3 regions of the Dorea sp. AGR2135 genome follow, and region 2 is predicted to be linked to each of the others. Evidence: predicted binding sites of a transcription regulator. Region 2 holds the regulator's gene; each other region holds the start of a gene.
The links. Region 2 encodes Rex, which represses fermentation and respiration genes when NADH is low (regulators of the CRP and FNR family bind a similar motif). Its sites were predicted from a motif close to ATTGTTAANTANTTAACAAT; they were not measured.
Positions count from the first base shown of each region.

Region 1: a site for Rex is predicted at 2,998-3,017, ahead of G593_RS0100340 (iron-sulfur cluster assembly scaffold protein). Genes of this name have one in related genera too.
Region 3: a site for Rex is predicted at 4,238-4,257, ahead of G593_RS0108945 (complex I 24 kDa subunit family protein). Genes of this name have one in related genera too.

Region 1 covers NZ_ATVU01000001.1:70,061-75,851, forward strand. The annotation lists gene gmk (guanylate kinase) at 1-123, shown strand, start outside; gene rpoZ (DNA-directed RNA polymerase subunit omega) at 129-491, shown strand; gene rimO (30S ribosomal protein S12 methylthiotransferase RimO) at 577-1,899, shown strand; gene pgsA (CDP-diacylglycerol--glycerol-3-phosphate 3-phosphatidyltransferase) at 1,899-2,441, shown strand; gene G593_RS0100335 (GNAT family N-acetyltransferase) at 2,441-2,905, shown strand; gene G593_RS0100340 (iron-sulfur cluster assembly scaffold protein) at 3,058-3,750, shown strand; gene G593_RS0100345 (GGGtGRT protein) at 3,765-4,775, shown strand; gene G593_RS0100350 (3-hydroxyacyl-CoA dehydrogenase) at 4,994-5,791, shown strand, end outside.
Region 2 covers NZ_ATVU01000001.1:227,346-233,136, forward strand. The annotation lists gene G593_RS0101090 (NADP-dependent isocitrate dehydrogenase) at 1-887, shown strand, start outside; gene G593_RS0101095 (NUDIX hydrolase) at 903-1,406, shown strand; gene G593_RS0101100 (ABC-F family ATP-binding cassette domain-containing protein) at 1,421-3,346, opposite strand; gene G593_RS0101105 (redox-sensing transcriptional repressor Rex) at 3,538-4,179, shown strand; gene G593_RS0101110 (bifunctional ADP-dependent NAD(P)H-hydrate dehydratase/NAD(P)H-hydrate epimerase) at 4,260-5,774, shown strand; gene alr (alanine racemase) at 5,778-5,791, shown strand, end outside.
Region 3 covers NZ_ATVU01000012.1:12,127-17,917, reverse strand. The annotation lists gene G593_RS0108955 ([FeFe] hydrogenase, group A) at 99-1,811, opposite strand; gene nuoF (NADH-quinone oxidoreductase subunit NuoF) at 1,828-3,705, opposite strand; gene G593_RS0108945 (complex I 24 kDa subunit family protein) at 3,709-4,182, opposite strand; gene G593_RS0108940 (LysR family transcriptional regulator) at 4,334-5,263, opposite strand; gene G593_RS0108935 (YoaK family protein) at 5,269-5,791, opposite strand, start outside.

The sequences.
Region 1 (5,791 bases), 160 kb from region 2:
GTGAACGATGAATTAGATGTGTGCGTGGAAGAGATGCATCATCTGATTCAGGGAGAACATGAGAGATGTTTCCGTAATCAGACATTTATAGAGCATATGAAGAGAGAGTTGAAAGGAGAATAGTGTACATGTTACATCCATCTTACACAGACTTAATGAAGGTCGTTAATAAAGACGTTGAGGAAGGCGAGACAAAGGTTGTTAACAGCCGTTATTCTATCGTTATGGCTACAGCTAAAAGAGCACGAGAGATTATTGATGGTTCAATGCCATTAGTAGATACAAAACCGGGTGAGAAGCCGCTTTCTATCGCGATCAGCGAGATGAATCAGGGAAAGATCACTATACTTGCTGAAGAAGAGGCTGCAAAACTTGTGGAACTGGAAGCAAAGCAGGCAGAGGAGAATGCAGAGGAAGATTTCTTGAATATTCAGGAAGAGGATTCAGAGGAAGACGCAGAAGCAGTAGAAGAGTCTGAAGATAACGAATAGAGAGATTACTACACGGTGTGCCGTGTGCCTGAGGCAGATACCGTCTGGTATCTGCTTTTTAAATAAGACATACAAGGAGAACTATATGAATATTTTATTTATATCCCTCGGCTGTGATAAGAACCTGGTGGATTCAGAGGTCATGCTTGGGCTTTTGGATAAAAAGGGATATCTGATCGTAGATTCAGAAGAAGACGCAGATATTATTGTTGTTAATACCTGCTGTTTTATTCATGATGCAAAGGAGGAAAGCATTCAGACCATTCTTGAGATGGCAGAGTACAAAAAAGAAGGGAAGCTGAAAGCTCTGATCGTGACCGGGTGCCTGGCACAGCGCTATCAGCAGGAGATTATTGACGAGATACCGGAAGTTGATGCAGTACTTGGCACTACTTCTTATGATCATATCGTAGAAGCGGTGGAAGAGGCTCTTGCGGGAAATGGACATGTTGTTCTGGAAGATGTGGATGCACTTCCAGATGTAAAAGAAAAGAGACTTGTAACAACAGGCGGGCATTATGCATACATGAAAATTGCCGAAGGCTGCGACAAGCATTGTACTTACTGTATCATCCCAAAACTTCGTGGTAATTACCGCAGTGTTCCGATGGAGAAGCTGCTGGCAGAAGCGAAAGCCCTGGCTGATCAGGGAGTAAAAGAATTGATTCTTGTTGCACAGGAAACGACCGTATACGGAAAGGATTTATATGGAGAGAAATCTTTGCATAAATTGCTCCGCGAGCTTTGTAAAATATCCAAAATCCAGTGGATCCGAATTCTTTATTGTTATCCGGAGGAGATTTACGATGAACTGATTCAGACGATTAAAGAAGAAAATAAAGTCTGTCACTATCTGGATCTTCCGATTCAACATGCAAGTGATGCAGTGCTAAAAAGAATGGGAAGAAAAACTTCAAAAGCTCAGCTTGTAGAGATTATTGAAAAGCTTCGAAAAGAGATCCCGGATATTTCTCTTCGTACCACATTGATTACAGGATTTCCGGGTGAGACACAAGAACAGCATGAAGAGCTGAAGGATTTCGTAGATGAGATGGAATTTGACAGACTTGGAGTTTTTACTTACTCACCGGAGGAAGATACCCCAGCTGCAACTATGACAGAGCAGATTCCGGAAGAAGTCAAGGAAGACCGCCAGGCAGAATTGATGGAACTTCAGCAGGAAATCGCATTTGATCTGGCAGAAGATATGGTCGGACGTGAAGTTCTCGTTATGATTGAAGGAAAAGTTGCAGATGAAAATGCATATGTAGGAAGAACTTATAAAGATGCACCGAATGTGGATGGCTTGATCTTTATCAATACAGACGAAGAATTGATGAGTGGAGATTTTGCAAGAGTCCGCGTGACAGGTGCACTGGAATATGATTTGATAGGAGAGCTGATATAATGAATTTACCAAATAAACTGACAGTATTACGAGTTATCATGGTTCCGTTTTTTGTATTTTTTATGTTGACGGATGTGGGAGGACCGGCAAATAAATGGATCGCGTTAGTTTTGTTCTGTGTTGCCAGTCTGACAGATATGCTGGATGGTAAGATCGCCCGCGCAAGAAATCTTGTGACAAACTTTGGAAAGTTCATGGATCCTTTAGCAGATAAGTTGCTTGTGTGTTCTGCTATGATCTGTATGATTCCGTTAGGAAAATTACAGGCATGGTTCGTCATCATCATCATTGCCCGTGAGTTTATTATTAGCGGATTCCGCCTTGTGGCTGCAGATAATGGAATTGTCATCGCAGCAAGTTACTGGGGCAAATTTAAGACAGTATCCCAGATGTTCATGATCATTGTATTGATTGCAGATCTTGGAGGTGCGTTCGATATCGTTGGCACAGTTCTAATCTGGCTTTCACTGATCCTGACAGTTGTATCACTGATCGACTATATTGCAAAGAATGTGCAGGTGCTGACACATGGAGGTATGTAATGATCGTACGTGAACTGGAAAAACAGGAAAGGAAATACGCTCTGGATATTATCTGGAGCGTTTTTTGCATGGATGTGGCCGAGGTGTATGAGCAGGAAGGGATTGATACATTTCGCGAATATTTAAAACAGGAGAATATCGACCAGCTCTGTGATAGCGGCGAACTTCTGATGTTCGGTGTATTTGAACAAGAAGAACTGGAAGGAACTATATCCCTTCAGAGGCGGGGACACATTTGTAATTATTATGTGCGCAGATCCTGCCAGGGAAAAGGTGCTGGAAGGTTACTTTTTGACTATGCGAAAAGGTATTGTAAGGAAGAACTGCATAAGACTATTATGACCGTTGATGCTGCTCCAGAGGCGGTGAAAAAATATATCCACATGGGCATGAAACCAATCGATGAGATGCAGATGATACATGGAAAATGTTATGTGCCTATGGCAATGGAAATTCTTAAGTAGAATGACTATAAAAAGCGGTCCAAACAATTTAAAAATGTAGCGTAGTGCCAATTGACGAAAAATGTTATTTATGAGAGAATAAAAAAGGATATGGTGTTAAACTTATAACAAACACTATTTATAAAACACACATAGTTGAAAGGAGTTTTAAAATGATTTATTCACAAGAAGTAGAAATGATGTGTCCGGTAGCGCAGGGCGCTAATCACGGACCAGCTCCGATTCCGGAAGAGGCAAAATGGGTTCAGGCTAAGGAGATCAAAGATATTTCCGGTTTTACACACGGCATTGGCTGGTGTGCTCCTCAGCAGGGTGCTTGTAAGCTGACACTGAATGTGAAAGATGGAATTATCCAGGAGGCATTGGTTGAGACAATCGGCTGCTCCGGAATGACACATTCAGCTGCTATGGCTTCAGAAATCCTTCCAGGAAAAACTATTTTAGAGGCATTGAATACAGACCTTGTCTGTGATGCAATCAATACAGCAATGCGTGAGTTATTCTTACAGATTGTATATGGAAGAACTCAGAGCGCATTTTCTGAAGACGGACTTGCTATCGGAGCAGGACTTGAGGACCTTGGAAAAGGACTCCGCTCTCAGGTAGGAACAATGTACGGAACATTAGCAAAAGGACCTCGTTATCTTGAGATGGCAGAGGGTTATGTAACAGGTATCGCACTCGATGAAGCAGGCGAGATCATCGGATACCAGTTCGTAAATCTTGGAAAACTTACAGACTTCATCAAAAAAGGCGATACACCGAATGATGCATGGGAAAAGGCAAAAGGACAGTATGGTCGTGTTGAAGACGCAGCAAAGATTATTGACCCAAGAAAAGAGTAGGAGGACTTTTTAAAATGGCTTTATTTGAATCATATGAAAGAAGAATTGATAAAATCAATGAAGTGCTGGCAGGATATGGAATCGCTTCAATCGAGGAAGCACAGAAGATTACAAAAGATGCCGGACTTGATGTATACAATCAGATTAAGAGCATTCAGCCAATCTGTTTTGAGAATGCATGCTGGGCTTACACAGTAGGTGCTGCAATTGCAATCAAAAAAGGCTGTAAGACAGCAGCAGAAGCAGCAGCAGCAATCGGTGAAGGACTTCAGTCTTTCTGTATTCCAGGATCTGTAGCAGATCAGAGAAAAGTTGGTCTTGGACATGGTAACCTTGGAAAGATGCTTTTGGAAGAGGATACAGACTGCTTCTGTTTCCTCGCAGGACATGAATCATTTGCAGCAGCAGAGGGTGCGATCGGTATCGCTGAAAAAGCAAACAAAGTTCGTAAAAAACCACTTCGTGTTATCTTGAACGGACTTGGAAAAGACGCAGCTAAGATTATCTCCCGTATCAATGGATTTACATATGTTCAGACAGAATATGACTACTATACAGGAGAGCTGAAAGAGGTTCAGAGAATCTCTTATTCTGATGGACTTCGTTCCAAAGTAAACTGCTATGGAGCAAATGATGTGCGTGAAGGTGTTGCAATCATGTGGAAAGAGGGTGTAGATGTATCTATCACAGGTAACTCTACAAACCCGACACGTTTCCAGCATCCAGTAGCAGGAACGTACAAAAAAGAGTGTGTTGAGAAAGGTAAAAAATACTTCTCAGTAGCATCTGGTGGTGGTACAGGACGTACACTTCATCCAGATAACATGGCTGCAGGTCCAGCATCTTATGGTATGACAGATACACTTGGACGTATGCACTCAGATGCACAGTTTGCAGGATCATCTTCTGTACCGGCTCACGTAGAGATGATGGGTCTCATCGGAGCAGGTAACAACCCGATGGTTGGTATGACTGTTGCAGTAGCAGTTTCCGTAGAGGAAGCAGCAAAGGCTGGTAAATTCTAAGAAACCGCCAGAAAAGCAGAAATAATAATGGAATAATGAGAGGAGCTTAGCGTATGCTAGGCTTCTCTTTACGTTTATAAGTGTGAACTTTAATACAATTTTTTGATTTTGTAGTATTTTGAGTTGTCGAAAGATATTGAAATATTTACCTTACTATTATATAATTGCTCAAATATTAGATGACAGTTGGTCAATTTTATAACAAGGAGGACAAAATTATGGCGTTTAAAAAGGTTGTAGTTGTAGGCGGTGGTGTGCTGGGGAGCCAGATCGCTTACCAGGTTGCATACAAAGGATTTGATGTGACGGTATGGCTTCGAAGTGAAGGCTCCATTGAACGTGCAAAGCCGAAATTTGCAAGATGGCATGAGACATATTTAAAAGATCTGGAGGCGACAAAAGCTTTGATCGGAACAGGAACAAAGCTGTATCCGAGAGGTCTGGTTGATGATTTTGAGAATCTGACAGTAGAAAAAGTAGAGGAATTAAAAGCGCAGGCTGACCAGGCATTTGAAAGTCTTATATATGAACTTGATATGGCGAAAGCAATGGCAGATGCAGACCTTGTGATTGAATCTTTATCAGAAGATCCGAAAGCAAAGATTGCATTCTATCAGCAGATGGCGCCGCTTCTTCCGGAAAAGACAGTTATTGTGACAAATTCATCAACTATGGTACCGAGTGCATTTGCTCAGTACACAGGAAGACCGGAAAAATATCTTGCACTGCATTTTGCAAATGAAATCTGGAAAAATAACACGGCTGAGATTATGGGGCATGCCGGTACAGAAGGAAAATATTACGATGAGGTTGTAGAGTTTGCCGGACAGATTGGTATGATTCCATTGAAATTACATAAAGAACAGCCGGGATATATTCTGAACTCTCTGTTAGTTCCGTTTTTGAATGCCGGAGAAGCACTTTATGCAAATGATGTGGCTGATCCGGAGACAATTGATCTGACATGGAGTCTTGCTACCGGAGCTCCACTTGGGCCATTCCGTATTCTTGATATT
Region 2 (5,791 bases):
GAACTGTATTCCGTGCACCGATCGTTGTAAAAGGAATCGAGCCATGCGTTAAAAATTGGAAAAAGCCAATTACCATTGCAAGACATGCTTATGGTGATGTATATAAAAATACAGAAATCAAGGTTCCTGGACCTGGAAAGGTAGAGCTTGTGTATACAGGAGATGATGGAACACAGATCAAAGAACTTGTCCACAAATATGACGGACCAGGGGTTGCTCAGGGAATCCATAACCTCTGTGGTTCTATCGAGAGCTTTGCCAGAAGCTGCTTCAATTACGCATTAGACACAAAGCAGGATCTCTGGTTCGCAACAAAAGATACAATTTCTAAGAAATATGACCACACATTCAAAGACATTTTCCAGGAAATCTTTGATGCAGAATATAAAGAAAAATTCGATGAAGCCGGTATCGAATATTTCTACACATTGATTGATGATGCTGTAGCGCGTGTTATGAAATCTGAAGGAGGCTACATCTGGGCATGCAAGAACTATGATGGAGATGTTATGAGCGATATGATTTCTTCTGCATTTGGTTCTCTTGCCATGATGACATCCGTGCTTGTATCACCGGAAGGATATTACGAGTATGAAGCTGCTCACGGTACAGTACAGCGTCATTATTACAAGCATTTAAAAGGTGAAGAAACTTCTACGAACTCTGTTGCAACAATCTTTGCATGGAGCGGAGCTCTTCGTAAACGTGGTGAACTGGATCAAAATCAGGATCTGATGGATTTTGCAGATAAATTAGAGAAGGCAACGATTGATACAATTGAGGAAGGAAAGATGACAAAAGATCTGGCTCTTATCACAACACTTCCGAATCCAACAGTGTTAAACAGTGAAGACTTTATTAAAGCGATTGCTGAAAAGTTAGTATAGAAAGAGTTGAAATGCATGGAATACTGGGATATTTATGATAAAAACAAACAGCTGACCGGGCGAAAAATGAAGCGCAATGACTGGTGCCTGAAAGAGGATGAGTATCACTTGACAGTGTTAGGTGTGATCCGCCGTCCAGATGGAAAATATCTGATTACCCGCCGCGTTCTGACAAAGGCATGGGCACCAGGCTGGTGGGAAGTTTCCGGAGGCGCTGCACAGGCAGGCGAAAGCTCCGAGGAAGCGGTACGCCGTGAGGTACTGGAAGAAACAGGATTGGATGTAAATGGCTGTGTGGGCGGTTATATGTTTACTTATCACAGAGAAAATCCTGGAGAAGGCGACAATTATTTTGTAGATGTCTATCGTTTTGAAAAGGATTTTAAAGAAGAAGACCTGCATCTTCAGACAGAAGAGACTGCAGGATATAAGATTGCAACAGCGGATGAGATCAAGGCTCTGGCTGACGAAGGAATCTTCCTGCATTATGATAGTATCAAACGTGTTTTTGAAGAGTAGAAAAATGAGCTGGCTTATTCGGCCAGCTCTTCCCATTTTTCATATAAAGTTTCAAGTTCAGCGTCAATTTCTGCACGTTCTTTCGCAAGTTCCTGACATTTTACTGAATTCGTATAAACTTCCTCCTGCGACATTAGAATATCAATTTCAGCACTTCTATCTTCCAGAACACCGATTCGTTCTTCTGTCTTTTTGAATTCATTAGCGCGTTTCCGTTCTTTTGCCTGAGCTTCTTTTTGTTCCTGCCAGCTTAACTTTGAATCAGAGGCCAAGTCAGCAGCTGCAGAAGAGGAATTATTTTCTAAGCGAGACGTATTGGAGTATGCGGCTGTCAGTTCTTCTTTTTTCTCAAGATAATAATCATAATTTCCAATATAATTTACAAACGTATGATTAACAAGATCCATGATACGTGTTGCAGTCTGATTGATAAAGTAACGGTCGTGTGAAACATAAAGAACCGTTCCTGTGTAATTATTCAGTGCATGTTCCAGAATCTCTTTTGATGTAATATCCAGATGGTTGGTCGGCTCATCGAGAATCAGGAAGTTCGCTTCAGAAAGCATCAGCTTTGCAAGGGACACGCGTCCACGTTCGCCACCGCTTAAGTCACCAATCAGTTTAAATACATCATCTCCGGTAAATAAAAATGCTGCCAGCACTTTACGGATCTGCGTGTTATTAAGATTAGGATAGTCATCGGAAATCTCCTGGAAAATAGTTTTTTCCATATGCAGAACGTGATGTTCCTGATCGTAGTAACCAATCTTTACATTAGAACCGAGACGGAAACTTCCAGAATCAGCTTTGAGTACCTGATTTAAAATCTTAAGGATTGTTGTTTTTCCGGTTCCATTGTCTCCAATGATCGCGACATGTTCCCCTCGCTTGATTTCGAAGCTGATATTTTCAAATAAAATCTGTGGTGGAAATGCTTTGCTTAAATGCTCGACAATTAAGACATCATTACCGCTGACACAGGAAGGTTCCAGTGTTAAGTGCATATCTGTATGCAGTTCCATCGGTTTTTCAACCGGGGTCATCTTATCCAGCATCTTTTCACGGCTTTCTGCACGCTTAATGGATTTTTCACGGTTGAAGGAGCGAAGCTTTTCAATGACCGCTTCCTGATGCTTAATTTCCTGCTGCTGATTCAGATACTCTTTCATTCTGGCTTCACGGAGCATTTCCTTTTTCTTGGCGTAATCTGTATAATTGCCCATGAAAGTGGTAAGCTTGCCCAGTTCGATCTCGACAACTTTTGTTACAACCCGGTTCAGAAAATACCGGTCATGAGAGACAATCAGTACTGCACCAGGATAATTCAGAAGATAAGTTTCCAGCCATGAGATGGAATTTAAATCCAAATGGTTGGTTGGCTCGTCCAAAAGCAGAATATCCGGCTTTGTGAGGAGCAGTTTTCCGAGAGAGACACGGGTTTTCTGACCTCCGGATAAAGTCGCGACCGGTTTTGCGAATTCTTCTTCTGTAAATCCAAGTCCTTTTAAAACACCAGTAATCTCACTTTCGCAGGCGTATCCATTTTCACGTTCGAATGCTACTGTGAGCCGCTGGTATGTATTCATACGTTCTTCCAGACGTTCGCCGCTTAAATGCTTCATTTCCTGTTCAATCTCACGAATCTGCCGCTCCATGTCGAGAATATCGGCTTTTGCAGTGCGTACCTCTTGATAGATCGTATGGTCATTATTCATATCCTGATGCTGTGCCAGATATCCCATCGTCTTGCCACGTGTCAGAACAACATTGCCGCCGTCCGCCTGTATCTCACCAACGATCATCTTAAGAAGTGTTGTCTTTCCAGCACCGTTCGGTCCTACGAGAGCTGCTTTTTCGTGGTCTTCTATATGAAAGGAGCCGCCGGAGACAATTACTTCTTCTCCAAAGGCTTTTTTGATATTGTGACATGCAAGTATCATCCTATCCTCCTTGATAAAAATCCTGTGATTTTGAGAAATAAAGATGCCGCAGGGCTGCGACCGCATAATTTTGGCATCATCTTATACTATTATAACGAAAATACTACAAAAAACAACTAAAAAGTTTGACATTATACTAACGATTGCCTATAATAATGAGTAGAAATTTTTGAAGGAAGGAGGTGCGGATCATGCAAAACAGGGGAATTTCACAGGCAGTTATCCGTAGATTACCCAGATATTATAGATACCTTGGGGAGCTGATCGAGCAGGGAGTAGAACGAATCTCTTCCAATGAGCTTAGTAAAAGAATGAAAGTAACAGCTTCCCAGATTCGTCAGGATCTTAATAATTTTGGCGGATTCGGGCAACAGGGGTATGGCTATAATGTAAAATATCTGTACTCAGAAATCGGAAAAATTCTTGGATTGGAACAGGATCATAATATTATTATTATTGGTGCTGGTAATTTGGGGCGTGCACTTGCGAACTATGCATCATTTGAAAAGCGGGGATTTATCTTAAAAGGATTGTTTGATATCAATCCGGAGCTTGACGGGCAGGAAGTTCGTGGTGTTCCAATTCATATGATGGACGAGCTTCCGAAATTTGTAGATGAGAACAGTATCGATATTGCAGCATTGACGATTCCAAAGGATGAGTCAATCAAAGTCGCAAAATTTCTGGCAGATCACAATGTTCACGGAATATGGAATTTTGCACATACAGATCTGAATCTCCCGGAAAGTGTGATTGTTGAGAATGTACATTTATCCGAGAGTCTGATGAGGCTGTCATATAATATATGCCGCTACAAGGAAGAACATAATTAAGGAGATAACGTGTAAAGACAGGTTTGTTCAGATAGCATCCTGGCTTTGCACGTTTCTTTCTATCAGGAGGAATCAAAACTATGAGATATTTGCCAGATGCTAAACAGATGAAAACGGCAGATTCATTTACGATAAATGAACTTAAAATCCCGTCCCTGGAACTTATGGAACGGGCTGCCAGAGCATGTGTAGATCACATTAAAGACTGGAAAATTAATTTAAATAAAATATGTGTCCTCTGTGGTTCTGGAAATAATGGCGGGGACGGCTTTGCGATTGCCAGAATGTTTGCATGGGAAGGGTGTGACGTAACAGCAGTTCTGGTCGGAAACAGAGATCACTGTACACCAGAGACTGCCTATCAGATAGAACAGTTGAAAAATACAGGAGCACAGTTTAAGGAGCAGTTTGAGCAAGAAGCATTTGAAAGTGAACCGTATACTTTAATTATCGATGCAATTTTTGGAGTTGGACTTTGCCGGGAGGTTGGAGGCAGATATGTGCAGATTATAGAGTGTGTGAATCAGTCTGATGCAGTCCGTATGTCCGTGGATATTCCTTCCGGAATTTGCGCAACTACAGGAAATGTATTAGGAACTGCAGTGCGTGCAGACTATACTGTGACAATTCAGGAGACGAAAGTTGGTCTTGTACTTGATCCAGGAAGAAGTTATGCAGGAATCTGTGTATCCGAGGATATCGGAATTGTATCACTTCCGCTGGAAAGAGATGAGGAAACAGTTTGTACACTGGAGGGAAGTGATTATGCAGCACTTCTTCCAAAACGAAATGCGGACTCTAATAAAGGAACTTACGGAAAGCTTCTTATGATCACCGGAAGCAAAGGTATGTCAGGTGCTGCATATCTTGGCGCACTTGCAGCTTACAGGACAGGTACCGGGCTGGTGCAGATCTATACTGCTAAAGAGAATCGCGTGATCTTACAGAGTCAGATTCCGGAAGCAATCATTACAACTTATGAAAAATATGATGTCAATGAACTACATCGCTTGATTGACTGGGCAGATGTCGTAGCTATAGGTTCCGGACTTGGAACAAAGAAGACTGCAAGGAAGATTTTAAAAGAAACCATTGCATATACAAAGAAACCTTGTGTCATAGATGCAGACGGACTCAATATTTTGTCTGAACATATGGATTATCTGTGTGGTGCAGATTGTGAACATTTTATCTTTACACCGCACATGAAAGAATTTGAACGGATCAGCGGTTTGAAGATTGCTGAAGTAAAAAAAGATCGTATTGCAGCACTTCGTACATTTGTTAAAGAATATGACGTTACCTGTGTACTGAAGGATTCCAGAACAACCATTGCAAAGCCGAGAGAGCGGGTAGCGGTAAATCTATCCGGCTGTGCGGCTATGGCAAAAGCCGGATCCGGGGATGTGCTGGCAGGCATTATCGCATCGTATCTCGCACAGGGACTTTCTGAATGGGAAGCAGCGCTTCTCGGTGTTTATATTCACGGAAGAGCTGGTGAGATTATAGAGAAGGAACAAGGCGCATACAGTCTTCTCGCAAGGGAACTTGCACAAAAGGCAGGAACAGCCATGACGATACAGGAGGAAAACTAGATTATGAAACAATACAG
Region 3 (5,791 bases), on a different contig from region 2:
ACACTCCTTTTCTTAAGATTTTATGTAGTTTTACAAAATAATTTTAAATATTCAAAACTTTGTTAAAAAGTCATCCCCAACTATATGCAGGTCTGTTTTTATTTATTCTTTTCTTTCTCAGCTTCCGTAAAATTTCTGTGCAGAAGTTCATGTGTTTTACCTTTCAAAAGTCCTTCATACAAAGACTGTACCATCGGATTTTCATCTGATTTCTTAATCTGGGTATTGACATCTGCCTTATACAGTCCCTGCATACGTGCTTCTCTCGTATGTGCACCTGCATCCAGTGGCTGTCCGCCACCCATGACACATCCGCGTCTGCATGCCATAACTTCTACGAAATCATAATGAATCTCTCCGCTCTTAATCTTCTTCAGCAGCTGGTCTGCATTTGCAAGGCCGCTTACGATTGCAGCTTTGATCTCTTTGCCATTATAATCATAGACAATCTCTTTGATTCCATCATCACCGCGCACTCCGCTGGACTTCAATTCTTCCATATCTGCACGCTTGTGTCCCTGTGTAATCTTACGAAGAACAGCTTCTGTGACTCCTCCGGTCACTCCAAAGATCACTCCGGCTCCGGAACCAATTCCAAATGGTACATCTGCAGATTCGATTTCAACCTGGTCAAACATAATTCCTGCCCGCTTAATCATAGAAATCAATTCGGTTGTTGTCAGAACATAATCTATGTCCTGTCTGCCATTCGTTTTCGATTCTGGACGAAGAATTTCTTCTTTCTTTGCCGTACATGGCATAATTGATACAGATACTAATTTTTTACCGGCATTATTTTCCGGATTCTTATAGTATTCTCTTACGACTGCTCCAAACATCTGCTGTGGTGAACGGCAGCTAGACAGATGTGGAACAAATTCCGGATAACGGTTCTCGCAGAATTTCACCCACGCCGGACAGCATGAGGTAAATAACGGAAGATTTTCTCCTGCGTTGAATCTCTCCATAAATTCTTTCGACTCTTCCATAACTGTCAAATCAGCTCCATATGCTGTGTCATAGACCTCATCAAAGCCAAGTCTGTGAAGAACTCCGACCAGTTTTCCCATCACATTCTCACCCTTTGGAATTCCGAATTCCTCACCTGCTGCCACACGTACAGCCGGTGCAATCTGGGCAATTACAATGGTATCTTTATCAGCAAGCGCATCCCAGACAACATCAATATTCGTCTTGATACTGATTGCTCCGGTCGGACAGACAACACGGCACTGTCCACAGTTTACACAGTCTGTCTGGGCAATTGGCTTATTAAATGCAGGAGATACAATTGCTTCTGTTCCACGATAGGCAAAATCAATGGCATTTACTCCCTGTACATTGTCGCACATACGCACACAGTCACCACAGAGAATACATTTATTTGGATCACGTACAATTGCTGGTGAACTGTCATCAATCGGATGTGGCTCTTTTGTATTCTCAAATCGGACATCGTGCACTCCCAGCCTGTGTGCAAGATCCTGGAGATGACATTCCCCGCTCTTGATACAGGTTGTACAATCTCTGCAGTGCGATGCTAAAAGCAATTCTATAATCTGCTTTCTGTATTTTATCAGTCTTGGTGTATTCGTATAAATGACCATTCCGTCCTTCGGTTTTTCTGAACAGGAAGCAAACGTCTTTCCCCATTCATTTTCTACAGTACAAAGACGGCATGCACCGTAAATGGATAATTCAGAATGGTAGCATAATGTTGGTATATCTATTCCGGCTTTGCGGATAACGGCCAGAACGTTTGGTTCATCCGTGAATTCCACACGCCGTCCATCAATCATCATTGATCCCATATTCTTTCCTCCTCGGTTATTCTGTATAGACTGCACCAAAGGAACAATTCTCTAAGCATGCTCCACATTTGATACATTTTGCGCTGTCGATCACATACGGTGATTTAATCTTGCCTGTAATGGCACCAACCGGACAATTTCTTGCACACTTGGAGCATCCCTTACATTTTTCCGGATTGATCTTATAATTCCGGAGATTTGCACAGATACCGGCACGGCATTTCTTATCACGGATATGCTCTTCATATTCTTCCCGGAATGCCTGAATCGTGCTGATTACCGGTTTTGGCGCACTCTTTCCAAGACCGCAGAGAGCTGTGTTTTCAATCATATCAGCTAACTCTTTCAGCTCTTCGATGTCCCCTTCTCTTCCTTCTCCGGCAACGATACGCTCCAGAATCTCCAGCATACGCTTCGTTCCCTCACGGCATGGTACACATTTTCCACAACTTTCACGCTGCGTAAAATTCATAAAGAATCTTGCAACTTCAACCATACAGGTATTCTCATCCATAACAACCAGTCCTCCAGAACCGATCATGGCACCAATCTTCGTCAGTGAATCAAAGTCCATCTTACTGTCCAGCTGTGATTCTGTCAGACATCCTCCAGATGGTCCTCCGATTTGGACAGCTTTAAACATCTTTCCATCACGGATTCCGCCCCCAATATCAAAGATGATCTCTCTTAACGTAATACCCATCGGCACCTCGATCAGACCGGTATTATTTACATTTCCTGTCAGGGCAAATGCTTTCGTTCCCGGACTTTCCGGTGTTCCGATTCCTGTATACCAGTCAGCTCCATGCTTCACGATCATCGGTACATTCGCATAAGTCTCAACATTATTCAGAACCGTCGGTTTTCCAAATAATCCCTTTTCAACGGTTCTAGGCGGTTTTACACGTGGCATTCCACGCTTACCTTCAATGGATGCTGTCAGGGCTGAGCCCTCACCACATACGAAAGCTCCTGCTCCACGGTTGATATGTAAGTGGAAGCTAAATCCTGTTCCCAGAATATTGTCTCCCAGAATTCCAAGCTCTTCTGCCTGTCTGATTGCAATGCGAAGTCTGCTGACTGCCAGCGGGTATTCCGCACGGACATAAATATATCCTTCCTGTGCCTGTACCGCATAGGCTGCGATCATCATACCTTCGATCATGCGATGCGGATCTCCTTCCATGATGCTTCTGTCCATGAATGCTCCCGGATCTCCTTCATCACCATTGCAGACGACATAACGGATCTTTTCTTTCTGTCCAGCAACCTGGGACCATTTTCTTCCAGTCTGGAAACCAGCTCCTCCACGTCCACGCAGATTTGACTGGGTAATCGTCTTGATTACGGCCTCCGGCGTCATCTCAAATACAGCTTTTTCAAATGCTTCATATGCACCTACTGCCAGTGCATCCTCAATATGTTCTGCATCAATGTGACCGCAGTTTTTCAGAACAAGTCTTGTCTGTTTTGCATAGAATGGAATTTCTTCCTGAGTCTGATAGACCTCATTATCCTGCTTGTACATCAGACGTGTGACTGGCTCTCCATGGAGGACTGACTTTTCAAAGATTTCTTCACAGTCTTCCAGCTTTACTTTTAAGTAGAGATAATTATAAGGTTCTATTCTGACAAGCGGACCCATCTCGCAAAAGCCATGACATCCACTTTTCTTAACTCCGACATGTTCTCCATGTGCAATCTCTGCTCCGATTCTGACCTCAACATGATCCATACCCGCTGTCAGTTCACTGAATCTGTCAAAGATTTTGTCAGAACCACCTGCAAGACATCCGGTCCCTCCACAGACCAGTATCTTACATGTTTCTTTATTTCTCTTCTCCTGGCATTGTTCACGCAGGAGTGTAAGTTGTGTTCTGTTTTCCAGTTTCATCTGTTATTCCTCCCGCAGTTTTTTGATTAATTCACTCATTTTTTCCGGTGTCATCTTACCATACACCTCGTCATTGATCATGACTGCCGGTGCAAGTCCGCATGCGCCAAGACAGGAAACGGTCTCTACTGTAAATAACTGATCATCTGTTGTGTGTTTATCTTTATTAAGCCCCAGCTCTTTATATAATCCTTCCAGTATCGGAATTGATTTACGCACATGACAGGCCGTACCATCACAGACTTTAATAACATATTTGCCCTTTGCTTCAAACGAGAAGTTCTCATAAAAACTTGCAACGCTGAAAGCCTTTGCTTCTGAAATGCCAATTTTTCCGGCCACATAACTTAATAATTCCGGTGGAAGATAGCGGTATTCCTCCTGAATATCCTGGATAATCGGAATCAGCGACCGCTCTTCACGCGTGTGACAGGCAATAATCTCATCTGTCTTCTCGTAATAAGATGCGTCTAACATAAAAAACCTCCTCATGAATCAAATTTATTCTATATTCTATTTTATCTCAATTTTTATTGCCATGAAAATATCAATAAAGCATGAGTGCTATATACTTTTACATATATTTATTAGTTTCAAGTAACTTTAAAGATCAAAAAAAGAAGCCTCGCTATTTTGAGACTTCTATTGCTTCTTTCTTCAGCTGCCGGATAAACTCCCGTTCATCTTCACTCAGAAACTTTCTGCCCGGATATACCATAACATCTTTCATCCGCCGCTGCTGCCATTCTATCTTACGCTGTGCCAGTCCATTTCTTCGGAGAAGTTCTTCCGGAATCGGTGACACCCACATATAGGTTCCCGGTATATCTTTCAGAAGCATAAACTGATTGCCACGCTCATATACATGAATCCGTCTGTGTGCATTCTGATTCTCCGGCGTTTCCTTAATGTCCAGATACTCCCCGTTCGGCAGTCTGGAATCTCCGTGTATCAGCTCGATATAAGGTTCCAGATCTTCATATCCATTCAGTTTTTTCGTTGCCAGCGGATCATTCTCATTAACAACAAGACGATACTGGAAATCCATGATTTTTTCATATTCCAGACCTCTTAAATGAATAATGGAATAGTAATATTCTTCATATTTGTCTTCCATCCGGATCAGCGCAAGATTGTAATGCTTCTTTGTAAGATTGTCCAGCGCTTGGACAGAATTGCACTCCCGGATATGCAGTCTCAGCTCTTCTGCATCTCTCACCTGCTCTACATACTTTCCAAATGCATAAGATGCATAGCTGGCTCTTGGTATAGAAATTTTCATCTCTACATCAGTCCCTTTTTTATTTCCCTGGAATTTACGGTTCAACCCTTCAATTTCCTGAATGACCCGTCTCGCCTGCGCAATAAACTGCTGCCCTTCCCTGGTAGGAACCATTCCCCTCGCTGTCCGCACGAAGAGCTGGATCTGATATTCCTCTTCCAGATTCCGGATTGCCTTACTGATGTTCGGCTGTGCAACATACAAACGCTTGGATGCCGCGCTCACCGAACCACACTGTGCAATTTCAATGATATATCTTAACTCTGTTATATTCATTTTTATCACTCATTCTCAAACATTAATAAAAAGCTTAGTCCCAGAAGAATACAGGAAATCCAGATCATATGGATTCCAAAATGTTCCGTTAGGTTGCCGCCAAGTCCTGCTCCGATCGCAAATAAAAAGATAATTCCAAAATAATAAGCGGCCTGCTTTAACTGCTCTGTTTTTTTATCCTGCAGATAATGAGAAAATGCTGCTGTTCCACTTCTTAAGTTGCCGATACACATGGTACTTGCATAGGAATAACCACCCATCTTCCGGAATGTCTGCACCTGCATCGCACAGGCAAAGGACACAAAAATCGTCGCTGTCATATTCAGACTGTGTGGAATAAATCCTACGACAAATAATATGACGATCTCTGCAAGCAGAATCCCCTGCCTCCAGTGAAGCCGTCTGGCATATTTATACCGCATCTGAATCTGATCTGCCACGAAAACTCCAAGAACAAATGCTATAAGAGGCAGCAAATATCGTACTCCGGCCTTCCAGTCTCCGGTCATAAAATGCTGACTCATCAAT